Regions from separate parts of the Arthrobacter sp. KUASC02 genome, predicted to be linked through region 3. Evidence: riboswitches for the same ligand, from Rfam matches in the RefSeq annotation. Region 3 holds a riboswitch; each other region holds the start of a gene.
The links. Region 3 has a riboswitch for cyclic di-AMP ahead of AC6JAC_RS17845 (C40 family peptidase). Riboswitches for the same ligand answer to the same signal wherever they lie in the genome.

Region 1 (4,907 bases), 210 kb from region 3:
GCCAGAGCCGTACTTTTCGACATGGACGGCACCCTGGTTGATTCCACGGCGATTGTGGAGCAGGTATGGGGCGAGTTTGCGGCCCGTTACGGACTGGACATCGCCGAGATCCTCCGCACCTCGCACGGCGTGCAGGCAGGGGACACGGTGCGCCGGTTTGCTCCCGCCGGCACCGACGTGGTGGCCCTGACCGAGGAACTGGGCGCCATGGAGCGGGTCCGGACGGAAGGGATTGTCGCCTTGCCCGGGGCCGCTGAACTTCTGCGCAGCCTCCCGGCGGATGCCGTGGCGCTTGTGACTTCCGCCGACCGGATCCTTGCCGATATCCGGATGGGCGCAGCCGGGCTGGCCATGCCGGCCACCGCCGTCACGGCCGACCTTGTCACCCGGGGCAAGCCGCACCCGGAAGGCTACCTCCGGGCCGCCGAACTGCTCGGTGTGGACCCGGCCGACGCGCTGGTCTTTGAGGATGCCCCCGCTGGCATTGCGGCCGGGCTGGCCGCCGGGATCCGGACCGTTGCCATCGGGCCCAACACCGGCCCCCTGCCGGACGGTGTTCTGCACCTTGCGGACTACTCCGGCGTGTCCGTGACCACGGACGTGGACGATTCCGGTGCCAGGAGGATTTCCTTCCGGTTCTGACCCCAAACCGGTTTTCGGTCCAGTAGTCTCGGGAGGGACGTCTGAAACTATCTTGGGGGGATAGGATGACCGAAATCCCGATTGCCGGCAATAGAGGTATCGTTCAGCTGCACACCGGAGTTTTGCATGTGCAATGGATTCCAGGCCTGGCTATTTGCGAGGAAGCTGCCCTGGCTGTCATGGCGGCTGTCAACGACCTGAGCGGCGGGCGGTCATTTCCGATGCTGGTGGATATGGCCGCGACGGCGTCCATGAGCCGCGGGGCCCGGCGGGTCTTTGCCAGTCCCAGCACCGTGGCAAGGGTAGCGCTCCTCGGATCGTCCCCGGTGGACCGGGCCATGGCCAATTTCTTCCTCAGCATTAACGCTCCTGCCGCCCCAACGCGCTATTTCACCTGCCCCAAGGCAGCCATGGCGTGGCTCAGGGAAGCGTAGCCGTCGCAGTAAAGGGACCTAAACCCGGGCGAGATCGGCGCGAAGCTCCCGTACCGGAATGCGGCCCGTCGCAAGGTCGCGGGTCAGGCGGCACATGCCGCGGAGGTCTGCGATGGCCGTTTGCACCAGGTCCACGCCCGCGTCGGCACCGCTCGTCCAGTCAACCGGTACCTCGTGCACGCGGAGTCTGCATCTTTCCGCCATGATCAGCAGCTCGGTGTCGAAAAACCACTCGTTGTCCGCGGTGTGCGGAAGGAGGCGGCGGGCAACGTCTGCGCGGATTGCCTTGAATCCGCACTGCGCATCGCTGAAATGTGCACCCATCAGCACGTGCAGCAGAAGGTTGTAGCCGCGTGAAATGAACTCACGCCAAGGGCTGCGGACCACCTGCGAATCGCGCGCCAGCCGGGTTCCGATGGAGAGATCGGAGTGCCCGGACATGAGTGGCGCCACCAACGGGGCGAGCGCCGCGAGGTCGGTGGAAAGACTCACGTCCATGTAGGCAAGAACGGGTGACGGCGAAGCCAGCCAGACACTGCGAAGGGCGTTGCCGCGCCCCTTCGCGGGCAGCCGGACCACGGTGACTTCGCGGAGCTCACGGGCTATGCGTTCAGCTGCTTTGAGCGTGCCGTCGGTGCTGGCATTGTCGGCCACGGTAATCCGGAACGCGTACGGGAAGGTGCCGAGCAGATAGGCGTGCAGGTGCCGCAGGGATCGCTCCAGGTCCCGCTCCTCGTTGTAGACAGGGATGACCACATCAAGAACGGGGAGGGCAGTTCCTGCATCCCCCGGGGTTCTGGCGTCGATGGGTGCGCGGCGGGTCTGCCCCGTTGCGGGCGGCGAAACGCTGCCGGACGGAAGATCGACGGCGGCCCGCGGCTGCGATTGCGGTTGGAGTATGGATCCCGCGGCCTGGTCAGTGAGCGTCATGGTTCCACTATGCGACCGGCGGATATGAAGGATTTAGGCCAAAGCTGTGCAGCTCCTGTGGGATTTTGCCGTTGTCTGGAAACGGGCAAGGAGACGGCGGCGGTGCATCCACCGTCATTGGTGGACGCACCGCCGCCGCGGATGGTGCGTCAGGGCCCCAACAGCGAGCAGATGTTCGTTGCCGTGCCGGCCCCGGAGAATCTCCGCAATTCGTTGCCGTCGGAGTCCACGGAGAAGTTGACATTCCCCCGCGTGAGGACGAGCCCGTCAGGGGAGGGGAGTTGGAGGAGGTTATTGCCGGTCGCTCTCACTTCGACCACATTCTCGCTGGGGAACGAAAAGAAGAGGACTCCGGTGATGACCAATTTCAGGGGCTTTCCGTTTGGCCCCGTCAGGGTGATCTTCAGCCCGGGAGAAGTGCTGATGATGTCCCCTGAGGGAGTCGTGATGTTTTTGGCCTTACCGGTGACTTCACCGGTGACGAGAAAACCACAGTTCATGAATGAAGCGGGTCCGTCCACAGTGATCGGCGGGCCGGAAGGGGCTGCAACGGCCGGACTGGCAGCCGCGAAGATTGAGGCCAGGACGGCCGTCGGAACTAACCATTTTTTCATTGTTGTGCTCCCTGCATCTTGACGACGGCCCGGGGGCCGGCCGCCGCTTGGAAGACGATGGAAAGCGGCGGCGACCCAGAGTCACTCCACAACCTTGTGAAAACCTTGTGGCCCCGGGAACGGGGGCGCAGCGATCGGAAGAACTAGCCGGAGCCAAATCCCGCAAAAAAGCCGAAGGCCCCGAATCACGTGGATTCGGGGCCTTCGGCTCATGCGGACCAAGTCCGGCGAGGGTGCGCCGGCTTAGTACCAGTTGTTGGCGTAGTGGAAGTTCAGGGCGCCACAGGGGGAACCGTACCGTTCCTTCACGTAGTTCAAGCCCCAATTGATCTGGGTACGGAAGTTGGTCAGGTAGTCGGATCCGGCGCTGGCCATCTTCTCGGCCGGCAGGGACTGGACAATGCCGTACGCGCCACTGCTGGCGTTCGTGGCTGTAGTCTTCCAGTCGGATTCCTTGGTCCACAGGGTGGTCAGGCACTGCATCTGGTCGGCCGCCCAGCCGTAGGTACCGAGCTGCGAGGCGGCGTACGCCTGGGCAGCTGCGGGGTCGTCCACGGCTACTGGCGGTGCCGGGGCAGGAGCCGGTGCCGGGGCCGCAGCAGGTGCGGGTGCAGGCGCGGGTGCCGGTGCTTCCGGTGCGGACTTCTCCTCCGGTGCCGGCTGCACGTCGGACGACTGAGCTGCCAGGCTGACGGACGCCGGGGCGGGCATGGCCGATACCAGGATCTTTTCGAACGCGAGCTTCGACTCGGCGTTTGCGGTTGCGGCGCTGGCTTCGCCGGTTGCAGACGTAGCCGGGGCTGCAGGTTCTGAAGCCTGGCCGGCGGCGCCGACTCCGATCAGGACGGCGCAGGCCGTGGCTACTACAGCGGCGCGGCGGCCGGAACCCTGCAGTCCGGCAGCAAGCCGGGCCAATGGGGATGCGGTGGTGGCTGGCTCGGCGCGGTGGCGCGAACGTTCCGCAGGCGTCTTGGACTCGTCGGAAGCGCGCTCCGGACGTACTTCTAGCGTGGATTTAGTCATGGTTGCCTCTCGATGCCGGCGGAGTTAGCTGTCGGGTTCGGATGAGGTCATCCGGCCGCACGGAACTTCACGTGTCGGCTTCACCCCGAGGGCGGCTGTGCAAGATGCCCGGAGACCTGGGTCCCCCGCCTCTGCCTAATCATGAGGAAATCCGGGTAGCGGCAGAGTTTGGCGTCCATCCGGATATGCGGCTAGAACGGTGGCCGCACTCTAAAAACGGTACAGGAGTATCGCGCTTAAGTCACATTTCGGTAACGAGGATCACGACGGCGGCGCGTTGACTTGCGCCGGAACGGCTGGCTCGCCGCTCTGGAACCGGAGTTAGGCTGCCGGCGGCTCGCAGGGCAGGCGGAGGGCGAACTCGGTGCGGCCCGGGCGGGAATTTACCTCGACGGTTCCGCCGTGCGCTTCCACGATGGACTGCACGATCGACAGGCCCAGCCCGCTGGTTCCTTCGGACGCGGCTGCGCCGCCGGCGCCCGCACCTGAAGCGGAGCGGGCCGGACTGGTGCGGGCGGCGTCCGCCCTGGCAAAGCGGGCAAAGACCCGGTCGACGAACTCCGGCGGTATCCCCGCACCGTTGTCCGTCACCGTCACCACGGCACTGCCGTCGGCGGACCGCATCACGCCGGTGACCACGGTGGTTCCGGGGTCCGTGTGCTTGCGGGCATTGGAGAGGAGATTGGCCAGGACCTGGTGCAGCTGCTTGGCGTCGCCGCGGACCACAACGGGTTCGTCCGGCAGTTCAAGCTGCCAGACGCGGTCCGGCGCCATGACCTTCTCGTCGCTGACGGTTTCCACCACCAGTTGCGTCAGGTCCACATCGCTGATCTTGAGCGGCTGGCCTTCGTCCAACCGGGCCAGCAGCAGGAGATCCTCCACCAGGGTGGTCATCCGTTCCGACTGGCTCTGTACCCTGGCGAGCGATTTCTTGCCGTCAGGCGTGAAGTCCTCGGTCATCCGCATCAGTTCTGTGTAGCCGCGGATGGCAGTGAGCGGCGTGCGCAGCTCGTGCGAAGCGTCCGCCACGAACTGGCGCACCTTCGTCTCACTCTGCTGCCGGGCCTCGAGTGCCTTGGACACGTTGTCCAGCATGAGGTTGAGGGCGTGGCCCACGCTGCCCACTTCAGTTCCGGGGTGCGCGTTCGACGGCGGTACCCGGACCGCCAGTGCCACTTCGCCGGCGTCGAGCGGCATGTTAGAAACCTGCGTGGCCACCTCAGACAGCTGCTCGAGCGGTTTCATGGTGCGGCGGATGAGGACC
Region 2 (4,907 bases), 1.7 Mb from region 3:
CCGGCATGTGGGTACCTACATGGGCGAGGACCGCAAGGTTTCCCTGGAACAACGGGAGGACATCCAGAATGCTTCCAAGGATTTCCTCCGCGATGCCCAGTGGACCGACGGAACCATCGCCGGCATCAGGCGCGGAGCGGAACTGATCAACCAGCCCTGGTACCGGTCCACGGCGTTCCTTGTGACGGCATGGGGGGCCGTGGCGGCGGCCGTTCTTGGTGCCGCTACGTGGCTGATCGTGCGGTGGCGGACCAGGGTGGACAGCCGCCGGGAACTCGCCCGCGGGGACGCCAGCTACGCCAACGTGAGTATGGATTTGCAGGTCACCGAGCTGAACGCCGGCACCATCCCGGAGTCCTCACGCTACGGCAGCACCGTCCTGGAGAAGCACCGCACTTTCCTTGCCAAGTACAACGCGGCCACCCAGCTGTCCAACCAGGCACACGCACTGACTCCGCGCGCCTTGGGACGCCGGCCGAACCTGAAGCTGGTGCGGAATTATGCCGATGCGACTGCGGAACTGGATGCGCTCGATGACGTCATAGCGGACACCAACGCCCTGCTGAACCGGGGGTCGGCGTGGGCGCCGGCGTGGGACCGGCAGCTGGCGCCGTTCCGCAGCGACCTGGCCGGCATTGAACAGATGCTCAGCAGGCGCCATGCCGGGGGCGACTCGGCGACGGCATCGGCGCTCCGGTCTTTCCGCGACCAGAGCCACCGTGACATCGAGCGCTGGTCGGCCGAACTCGCCGAGGGCAGCATCAGCCCCGAAACTGCCTTGGACCGGCTGCGCGATGCCCGGACCCACCTGACCGAACTGCTGAAGGACCACGCGGACACAGTCATCGCGGGCTTCGCGAAGAACGAGCGGGAAGCCAACCTGATGCGCGAGGGAATGGACAACGCCCAGGCCGGCACCAGGGCCAAGCATGGCCGCGCTTACGAGCCCAGCATCCTGGGTACCGTCTATCCGTCGTACTACTTTTTCTCGGTTCCGGCTTTCAATACCGGATTCAGCACCGGCGTGGGCAGCGTCAGCACCGCCCGGGGCGGCGGCAGCACCACCGGCTATGGCGCAAGCGGCGGCAGTTTCTCGGGGTCCGGGAGTTCGTCCAGTTTCTAGGCCCGGGAATGTCGGCGGGGGGCCGCCGGTGTTCCGTCTCGGGGTCTCGACAAGAATCCGGGATCGGAGGAAGCTGGGCATCGTAAGACGATCGCTACATCGGTTCGCCGCATGGGTTCAGGCCCGGCAAACCGACTCCGCTGGCCGGTCGCCGTTGTGGCCCGGACAGCCCCATCCGCAACTCTGATTGATGGAGAGAGCCATGACCACGAATGTTGTCGCTCAACTCGCAGTGAAGTCGCACAATTCTCCGGACGAACAGCGCCGCCCCGACAAGACGGAAGTGGATCTTGTCTCCGTCGACGCCTACACCATCGGAAGGTTCAAATTTGAACCCGGCTGGCGCTGGTCCGAGTGCATCAAACCCGTTGTTAAGACCGAATCATGCCAGCTGAGCCATGTTGGTTTTTGCGTTTCCGGCAAACTCACCGTCCAGACCGCTGACGGCAACCAGATCAACATCGCCGCACATGACTCCTACAGCATCCCGCCGGGGCATGACGCGTGGGTCGAAGGGGACGAACCCTTTACCGGTGTGGAGTTCGTCAGCGCCGCGGTCTTCGCCAAGTCACCCGAGTAACCGGCCGCGAGTAGCCGGCCGCGCCGGAGCAGCCGGGCGCTAAACAGCCCGGTTGGCTGCGGCGCAACTACCGCATCGGCGCAACTACCGCAGCACTAGTGCGGGTTCACTGCTGCGGGTGGATCTTGTCAATCACGAAGTCCCCGCCGGGGATGACAGTGGTCTGATGGCCGTCGTCGAACCGCACCACGTACGGCGGCGCTCCATCCGCACCGTGAACCTCAACGATCTGGCCGTGCCGCTCCGACGATCCGACCGTCTTGCCCCGGATCGTGATCCGGTCTCCCTGGGTTGCCTTCATGGCAATCACCTCCAAGAACCAGAGTACGAGCCTCGGGGCGGGGATAACAGGGCCGTTGCGCACTGGAAGTTCGAGGGTGCACGGCTGGGGAAACGACTGAACTGGCCATATCTCGGGACCGAGGGGGACCTGCAATGGCGGAGGAGAAACCCACCAACTGGTGGGCTACGCTGCCCGGCTTGCTGACCGCCGCAGCAGCTGTGATCACCGCTCTGACGGGGCTGCTGCTCGGGCTGGGACAACTGGGGGTGTTCGACGCCGGCCGGCCGGCGGCTTCGACGGCGAGCGCCTCCGGTACGGCTTCCCCGGGCGCTTCTGCCGGCACCGTACAGCCAGGGGCTGGTGCGTCATCGTCCGGGTCCGGCTCCGGCAACGGAAACGGCGCGGAGTGGAAGGTAACCCTGCCGACCGAGCGCACGTACCGGGCCGCCGACGTCGAATATGAAATTCTCAGCGCGAGTGCGCGCCCCGATGTGTCCGGCAAAATCGCACTGACCCTCACGCTCAGGTGCACCAACCACGGCCGGTATGACCTCAACTTCTGGGACTCAACGTTCAGGCTGAACGTCAGTGGCGTCAGTTACTCCCCCGACCCCGGCCTGAACGAGCTGGTGGCGGGCGATTCGAGCAAGTCGGGTGACGTCCGATTCACCGTTCCGGCGGACACCCGCGACGCGCTGCTGCGCATTAAATTTGCGGAAGGCGAGAGCTCGGCCCGGCTCGCCGTCTCGCCGCCCTGAGGAAACTGAGGAACTAAGGAAACTGAGGAAACCGAGGAAACCGCGAGCCCGGCCGGAGTGTGAATACGCGGAAGGCCGGCGACCTGCTGCCCCCAAGGCAGCTGATCGCCGGCCGTTGCGCCCGCACTGTGTGCGGGTTACGCCCCCGCTGGTGCGCCCGCTTGATGAAGCGGCGGGGAGTCTAGGCTCCGGGGCGGACGAAGGTCACGCCGCCGGTGGCCGTCAGCCAGGAGAGAGGGTGCGTGACGGTGGCGTTTACGCCGTTCATTCCGCCGCTGATCACCTGGCCGTCGCCGATGTAGATGCCGACGTGGCCGGACTGCACCACCATGTCACCGGGCTGGGGCTCCCCCACCACGGAACCGTAGTTCATGAACTGCATGGGCCCGAGGTCGCCCACCGGAATACCGGCTGAGCCAAGGGCCTTTTCCACCATGGCGGTGCAGTCCTGGGTGATGCCCAGCTGCGCGTAGGCGGCAGAAACCATGGCCGCATTGACACCGCCGGCAGCAGGCGCAGGGGCGGGAGCGGGCACCGCGGCCTGGACCTGCACGGAAACAGCGGGAGCAGCAGGCGCCGGAGCTGCCGCGGGGGCGGGGGCGGACGCCACTGCGGGGGCAGGCTCTTCGACCGGCACCTCCACAGGGGCGGGCGTGGTGCTGACGTCCGGGCGTTCATAGCTGATCCTGACGTGGGAATCAGCGCTGAGCGGTGCACCCACCTGGGCATTGTTGTCAGGGGCGGACGCCGGAGCTGAGTCACGTTCCGCAGGGGCCTCAGCGGCCTGTGCAGCCATGCCGCTGGACAGGACCAGGCCCGAGGCAGCGGCTATGACCGCAACCTGCCGGCCCACCCTGCTCCGACCCCCGGCCGAAGTGGCCCCGGAGCGCCCCGCGGGCGCGGTTGAGCGATGATGAGCGGGCAGTTTACGTGAAAGCATGAATTAACCTCTCCCGATGCCTGCGAGGTTAGCTGTCGGATTCGGATGGGAGACACCCGGCCGCAGCGGCCGTCCGCAGTGCGGATGGCGTGCGGCTTCACCCCGAAGACCTGCCCAAACTATGCAGGTCAAAAGTGGTTTCCCCGTCCCTGCCGGATGGTTTTGATCGGATCCCGGACCGCGGCAGGGTTAGGCAATCCGCCCGGGAGTGCCGGTATCTGAGACAACGGGCACCGTTCCACCGTACGTGGGTCACCGCCGGAATGTCACATCAAGGTAACGGGTCCGCCGGGCGCTCCCCTGGCACCGCTGCGGCCCGACGCAGGCGGCCCCCCGCAGGTAGCGGTACTCCACATATACTTGGATCCGCGGTTTGTCAAATTCGAGTGTTTTCCATTGACGCCGCGAGGCGTAGTCTACGTGCATGTTCTTGCGGGGGGACTCACATGCCTGGAGGAATCATGCGTTGGTCAAATCGCCCTGTCCACAACCAGCCACGCCATGTGGCGGAACTCCCGGCGCCTACCGCCGGGCATAGGAACAACCGGCGCTGGGTCGCCATCCTCGGAGCGCTGCTGCTGGCCGTCAGCACGGTAGCGGGCGTCGCCGGCACATCGAAAGCCGCGGGACCAACCATCGTCAGCCTCACGTTCGACGACGGCCTCGCCAGCCAGTTGGCCGCCGCGCAGGAGCTGAAAGCCCACGGCCTGGTGGGAACCTTCTTCATCACCACGTCCTTTGTGGGCCAGTCCGGGTTCCTCACCCAGGCGAACCTGCAGACGCTGGCCGCCGACGGCAATGAGATCGGCGGACACAGCGTGACCCATCCGGACATGACAACGCTCAGCGCAGCGGCTGCAAGCGCGGAGGCCTGCAACAGCAAGTCGACCCTCGAAGGCTGGGGCTTCACCGTCCGCAACTTCGCCTACCCCTTTGCGGCGGAGAATGCGACGGCACGGTCAGCGGTCAGCGGCTGCGGATATTCCACGTCCCGGGGCCTCGGCGACATCCGCTCTCCCGCCAGCTGTGCCGGCTGCCCCGTCGCCGAAACGCTGCCGCCGCCGGAACCCATGGTCACCAAGGCACCGGACCAGGTGGCCGCGACGTGGAGCCTGGCGGACCTGCAGGCCACCGTCACCAACGCCGAGACGACCGGCGGCTGGCTGCAGCTGACCTTCCACGAGATTGCCAACGGAACGGACCCGTCCCTGTCGATCAGCCCT
Region 3 (4,907 bases):
CCGTTCCTCGGTTCACCGGGCCGTGCCCCGCCGCCCAGGACCAGCACGGGGAGCCCTTCCTCATCCGTTGCCATGGCGCCGCTTTCGCTGCGGAGCACAGCCTTGGCACCAGGGGGAATCAGGCCGCCGGTGACGATGGGACTGGCCTGGTGGGGTGCCAACCGGTGGCCGGGCTCCGCGAGGATCCACGGCCCGCTTCCGTTGACCGCCCAGCCGTCCATGGCCGATGAAGCGTAGTGCGGCATGTCCTGGAGCGCGGTGACGTCCTCCGCAAGCGTCCGGCCGAGCGCGGTCCTGAGCGGCACCGGCCCCGGCGGGATCGGTGTTGCGGAGTCGAATGACGCCTGCCGCGCCTCCTGCCAGGTGTGCGCCAAATGGGTGTGGCCGGTGTCGGCAGTACCGGTTTCGGCAGTCCCCGTTTCCGCGGTGCCGGGACCCTCGGAGGGTTCCCCGTTTTCAGGTACGTCGCTGGCGGCGTCCCCGCCGCCCGGCGGCGCAGCCGTCATGCGCCGGGGTTCCCGCTGCTGACGGCCGGTCCGTCATCGGGCTGCGGCGTGGCCGCGGCGGAATCCGCCGCGGCGTAATCCATCGCCAGCGCCCGCGCCACGCCCATGGCGGCCTGCATTGAAACCGCGTCCGGGGCCTGCCCCGAACCAGACGCCATACCCGCCGCGAAGCCGGCGATGAACGTGGTCAGCGGCGCCGCAGGACGGACCACAGAGTGGGCCGCAACCCCGGCCAGCGCCAAGACTTCATTGACGTCCACCTCGACGTCCTCCAGCTCGAAGGCTTGCAGCAATGCCCGGCACCAGTCCTCCAGCGTTTCGTCCTGGCTTTTCACCGTTGCCTCCAAACTCAAATTCAGTTGCAGTACCACCGCCCGGTCCCACCAACGGTGGCTTATGACCCCTGGCGGGATACCCCTAGCGCGGTGGCATCGTCCCAGGTATCCACATCGTCCGTGGCACCGGCGGGGACGGTAACAGTCCGCACGTCAAGCCTAGCAAGGAGGGCGAAGACTGAAGCGCCTGCCAGGCCTCCACTCTCCCCCAGTTCGTTCACGGCACGTTGTAGCGCAGCTGTGCCATAAAAACCGGCAAGCGGCTGTCTGCGGCCATCAGGCGAAGCGGACATGACTCCCGCGGAGCCGGCCGCGGCGCTGCTGTCCTCCGCCAGGGCGAGCAGAAGTGCGGCAACGGCCTGGTCGGCTTTGGGCATGTCACAAGCCAGGATCAGGGTCGTCGCTGCGCGCAACGGACCGCGTGCGCGGTCCAGGGCGGCCAGGCCGGCGCCTATGGCCGCCGCCGGGCCGGCAAACGCGGGTTCCTCCCGGCATGACAGGACACCGGCGGGCAGTCCGCCGGGATCGGGTCCCACCACCACCGCCGCTTCCGCCCCCGCGGCTGCCGCGAGCGACCGCGACAGGAGGGTGGCGCCGTCGTACACCAACTGGGACTTGGGCACGCCACCCAGGCGCGATGACCGCCCGCCGGCCAGTATTAAGGCATCAAACTCCACAGTGCCAGCCTAGCCATGCAGGCCGACACCGCGTAACCGTGCAGCCTTAGGAACCGTGCAGCCTTAGGAACCGTGCAGCCTTAGGAACCGTGAAACCTTAGGCGGCGGATTCGGGCAGGAGGAAAGGGTCCCACGCGGGCGTGGGCTTTTCCAGTTCCTTGATCTGCCAGATGGTGCCGTGCGGAGGCGCGGGGACGAACCTGAGCTTCCAGCCCATCTCGGCGGGCGTGTGGTCGCCCTTCACGTTGTTGCACCGAAGGCAGGCGGCCACCAGGTTCTCCCAGGAATCGGCACCGCCCCTCGATTTCGGGTGGACGTGGTCAATGGTGTGTGCTGCCTTCCCGCAGTAGGCGCAGCGGTGGCCATCACGGCGCAACACGCCCCGGCGGCTCACAGCAGTGATGGTGTTGTACCGGGGCCGGATGTAGCGGTTCAGGAGTATCACGGACGGACGGCCCAGGATCTCCTGCGGCCCGACGACAGGATCGTCGCCTTCGGCCACTACGCTAGCTTTTCCGGTCAGCACAAGAACCAGCGCCCGGCGGAAGGTCACAACCGCCAGCGGTTCATATCCAGCATTAAGAACGAGAGTGCGCATGCACATACCTCTTCACGGCCGCACCCGTCAGGGGCTCGAGGGCCGGCTGCCCTCTGCTTGTCCGGGCTATGGATCGACAACACAAGAGTAAACACTCAAGTGGCCTATCGCCGAATCGGCTCATTACCATAGACTCCGTGTCGGCAAAAATTCACCTGCCGGAAACGCAAAAGGACCCCTGCCCGAAGGCAGGGGTCCTTTTGTTACGCGTGAACCGGGGTATTAGCCGCCGACGCGGATGAAGACCGGGCCGGAGCCAACGTTGACGCTGAACAGCGAGGTGGTTCCACCGTTCCAGCCGCCGTGGACGGCCTGGCCGTTGCCAACGTAGACAGCGATGTGGGCCATGCCCATGCCGCCGTTCTGGTAGTACGCGAGGTCGCCCGGCTGTGCCTCAGCGGCGCTCACGGTGCGGCCCAGGGACAGGTAGCCTGCCGGCCAGCCGTGGTAGTTGACGCCAACGGCTGCAAGCGCGTTGGTGGCGAGGGCGGTGCAGTCCTGTGCGACACCCAGCTGGGCGTAGGCGGCAGCGGCAATCGCGGCACCGTTTCCGCTGGCGGCGGCGGGGGCTGCAGCTGCAGGGGCGGCCGGGGCCGACACGGTCGCGGCAACGGCAACCGGAGCAGCCTCGGGAGCAGCTTCCTGAACCTCAACGACGGGCTTGGGAGCCTCGACGACCGGAGCCGGGGAGGTGGAGACAGCCGGCTTCTCGAAGGAGATGGCGATGCTGGAAGCGGCCGAGATGTTGGCCGGAGCAGAGGACTGCACTTCCAGGGTGGAAGCAGAGGTTGCTTCGCGCTGAACGTTGGTGTCGGCAGCGTTGGCTGCGATACCGCTGGTCAGGACCAGGCCGGAAGCTGCAGCGATAACCGCAGCCTGACGGCCCATGCCGCCGGCGTTGTCGCCGACAGCCTTGGCAATGACAGCAAGCGAGTTGGTTTTGGTAACCTCGGCGCGGTGCCGTGCGATCGCACGAGTAGTCATTATTTCTCTCTTTCGTTTTCCTCAGACTGCGTGGCAGGCCGCGGTTTTTGGACGCTCCGGCATCTTGGGGGTAAGCCGGAACGGCCCGAACAGGTTTATTTAGCGAAGAACGCGCGCTTCAGCGACGGGAAACCCGTGATGGAGCGAAGCGCCGCGTGTTCTAGCGAAGCGTGTAGAACGCGGAAGTGCCCGTGGCGGACACAGCGTGCAGGATCGTGCCCTGCGACGGGTTCAGCGCGCTGATCATCATGCCGTTGCCGACGTAGATGCCAACGTGCGCACCGCCGTTTTGCATGACCAGGTCGCCCGGCGCCGGGGTGGCGGTGGGAGTCATGGCGGTCCATGCATTGGTGCGGGGGATGCTGATGCCGGCCTGGGCGTAGACCCACTGGGTGAAGCCTGAGCAGTCCCAGCCGCTGGGGGTGGTGCCGCCCCAGACGTAGGCGCTGCCAATACCGGTGTACGCGATGGCGGCGAGGCCCGATGCTGCTGCAGAGGAGGCGGCGTCGGCAAGCTTGCCGGCCTTTGCTTCCCCGTCAGCTGCTGCGGAGGTCTCGCTGGCGTCGGCACCGGTGGACTGTGCCCGGACGGTTTCAATCTTGGGCGCTGCCGTCGTGGTGACGGACGGACGCTCGAAGGAAACAGTCGCTGTCGGTTCAGCGGTTACGGCCAGCTGGGCTGACTGAGAGCCGGACTCCGTCGAAGCGGAAACACCCAGGTTGGTATCGGCGGCATTTGCCGGCATGCCAACACTGAGGATCAGTCCGGACGCAGCTGCGATCACAGCCGCCTGGCGACCTACGGTCCCGGCGTTGGCAGTAACAGCCCTGGACACGGAGTTCAACGGGTTCGTACGAACCGTTTGCGCACGGTGGCGCGCAGAAGTGTTGCGTGTAGACACGAAGGTAGCCTCTCCCAATGCCTACGAGGTGAGCTGTCGGATTCGGATGGGAGTCACCCGGCCGCTCGGCTTCCTGGGAAGCTTTTGCGACTTAACCCCAAGGTCTTCTTGCGAAGACCAAAATTGGTTCCCCCGCCTCTGCCAGACGATGTCATGCGAACGGACCTTGAGCGGTGGCAGAGTTAGGCAATCCACTCAAGAGCGCCAACTTCGGAAAAGTTGGCGTGCTCTAAACGGTACAGGAATTCCGAACGAATGTCACATTCAGGTCACGGCATGTCACAGGAATGCGAGAGCGACCCATCGTTTGGGTCAGAGCCAGCCGGTGGGGTCGACGACTTCGCCGTTGACCATTACTTCGAAATGGAGGTGGCAGCCGGTGGAGGCGCCGGTGGTCCCGCTGAGGGCCACAACCTCGCCTCGGCTGACCTTCTGGCCGACCTGGACGCTTGACGACGAAAGATGGTTGTACGTGGTTTCGAGGCCGTTGCCGTGGTCGATCACCACGCGGTTGCCGCCGCCGTAGGGGTGCCAGCCGGTGAACGTGACCGTTCCGCTGGCGGCAGCCAGGACGCTGGTGCCACACTGTGCCGCATAGTCCTGGCCCCGGTGGAACTCACCGGCTCCGCCGGTTATCGGGCTGACCCGGAAACCGAAGGGCGACGCGGAAACCAGGTGTTCCAGCGGTGCCCCAAGGCTCCCGGCGGAAGCCGCGCGGGTGATGGTGCCCGCGGACTGCGCGCTCAGGAGCTGCTTGAGCTTGCCGTCGGGATCGCCCTTGGTGGCAACGTAGGTGCGGTTGAAGTCGATTTTGGCGCCGGCAGCGGCGGAAACCTCCGGCTGCGCCGCAACCGAAGCGGCCACGCCGGCATTCCCGGTGTCCGCAGTGGACATCATGGGGCCCGT

Region 1: linked by a shared signal. The riboswitch ahead of AC6JAC_RS18780 (aggregation-promoting factor C-terminal-like domain-containing protein) and the one ahead of AC6JAC_RS17845 (C40 family peptidase) in region 3 are both predicted to bind cyclic di-AMP.
Region 2: linked by a shared signal. The riboswitch ahead of AC6JAC_RS10245 (NlpC/P60 family protein) and the one ahead of AC6JAC_RS17845 (C40 family peptidase) in region 3 are both predicted to bind cyclic di-AMP.

Annotation. Positions count from the first base shown of each region.
Region 1 covers NZ_AP046053.1:4,096,158-4,101,064, reverse strand. The annotation lists gene AC6JAC_RS18800 (HAD-IA family hydrolase) at 1-642, shown strand, start outside; gene AC6JAC_RS18795 (DUF7793 family protein) at 771-1,076, shown strand; gene AC6JAC_RS18790 (dolichyl-phosphate beta-glucosyltransferase) at 1,095-2,006, opposite strand; gene AC6JAC_RS18785 (hypothetical protein) at 2,364-2,642, shown strand; gene AC6JAC_RS18780 (aggregation-promoting factor C-terminal-like domain-containing protein) at 2,864-3,643, opposite strand; cyclic di-AMP (ydaO/yuaA leader) riboswitch at 3,643-3,817, opposite strand; gene AC6JAC_RS18775 (HAMP domain-containing sensor histidine kinase) at 3,965-4,907, opposite strand, start outside.
Region 2 covers NZ_AP046053.1:2,229,666-2,234,572, reverse strand. The annotation lists gene AC6JAC_RS10265 (DUF5129 domain-containing protein) at 1-1,123, shown strand, start outside; gene AC6JAC_RS10260 (cupin domain-containing protein) at 1,326-1,703, shown strand; gene AC6JAC_RS10255 (DUF1918 domain-containing protein) at 1,810-2,004, opposite strand; gene AC6JAC_RS10250 (hypothetical protein) at 2,139-2,744, shown strand; gene AC6JAC_RS10245 (NlpC/P60 family protein) at 2,926-3,684, opposite strand; cyclic di-AMP (ydaO/yuaA leader) riboswitch at 3,688-3,880, opposite strand; gene AC6JAC_RS10240 (polysaccharide deacetylase family protein) at 4,146-4,907, shown strand, end outside.
Region 3 covers NZ_AP046053.1:3,883,000-3,887,906, forward strand. The annotation lists gene AC6JAC_RS17820 (molybdopterin molybdotransferase MoeA) at 1-506, opposite strand, end outside; gene AC6JAC_RS17825 (DUF6457 domain-containing protein) at 503-841, opposite strand; gene mobA (molybdenum cofactor guanylyltransferase) at 901-1,518, opposite strand; gene AC6JAC_RS17835 (HNH endonuclease) at 1,616-2,116, opposite strand; gene AC6JAC_RS17840 (NlpC/P60 family protein) at 2,339-3,100, opposite strand; gene AC6JAC_RS17845 (C40 family peptidase) at 3,261-3,935, opposite strand; cyclic di-AMP (ydaO/yuaA leader) riboswitch at 4,006-4,165, opposite strand; gene AC6JAC_RS17850 (M23 family metallopeptidase) at 4,314-4,907, opposite strand, start outside.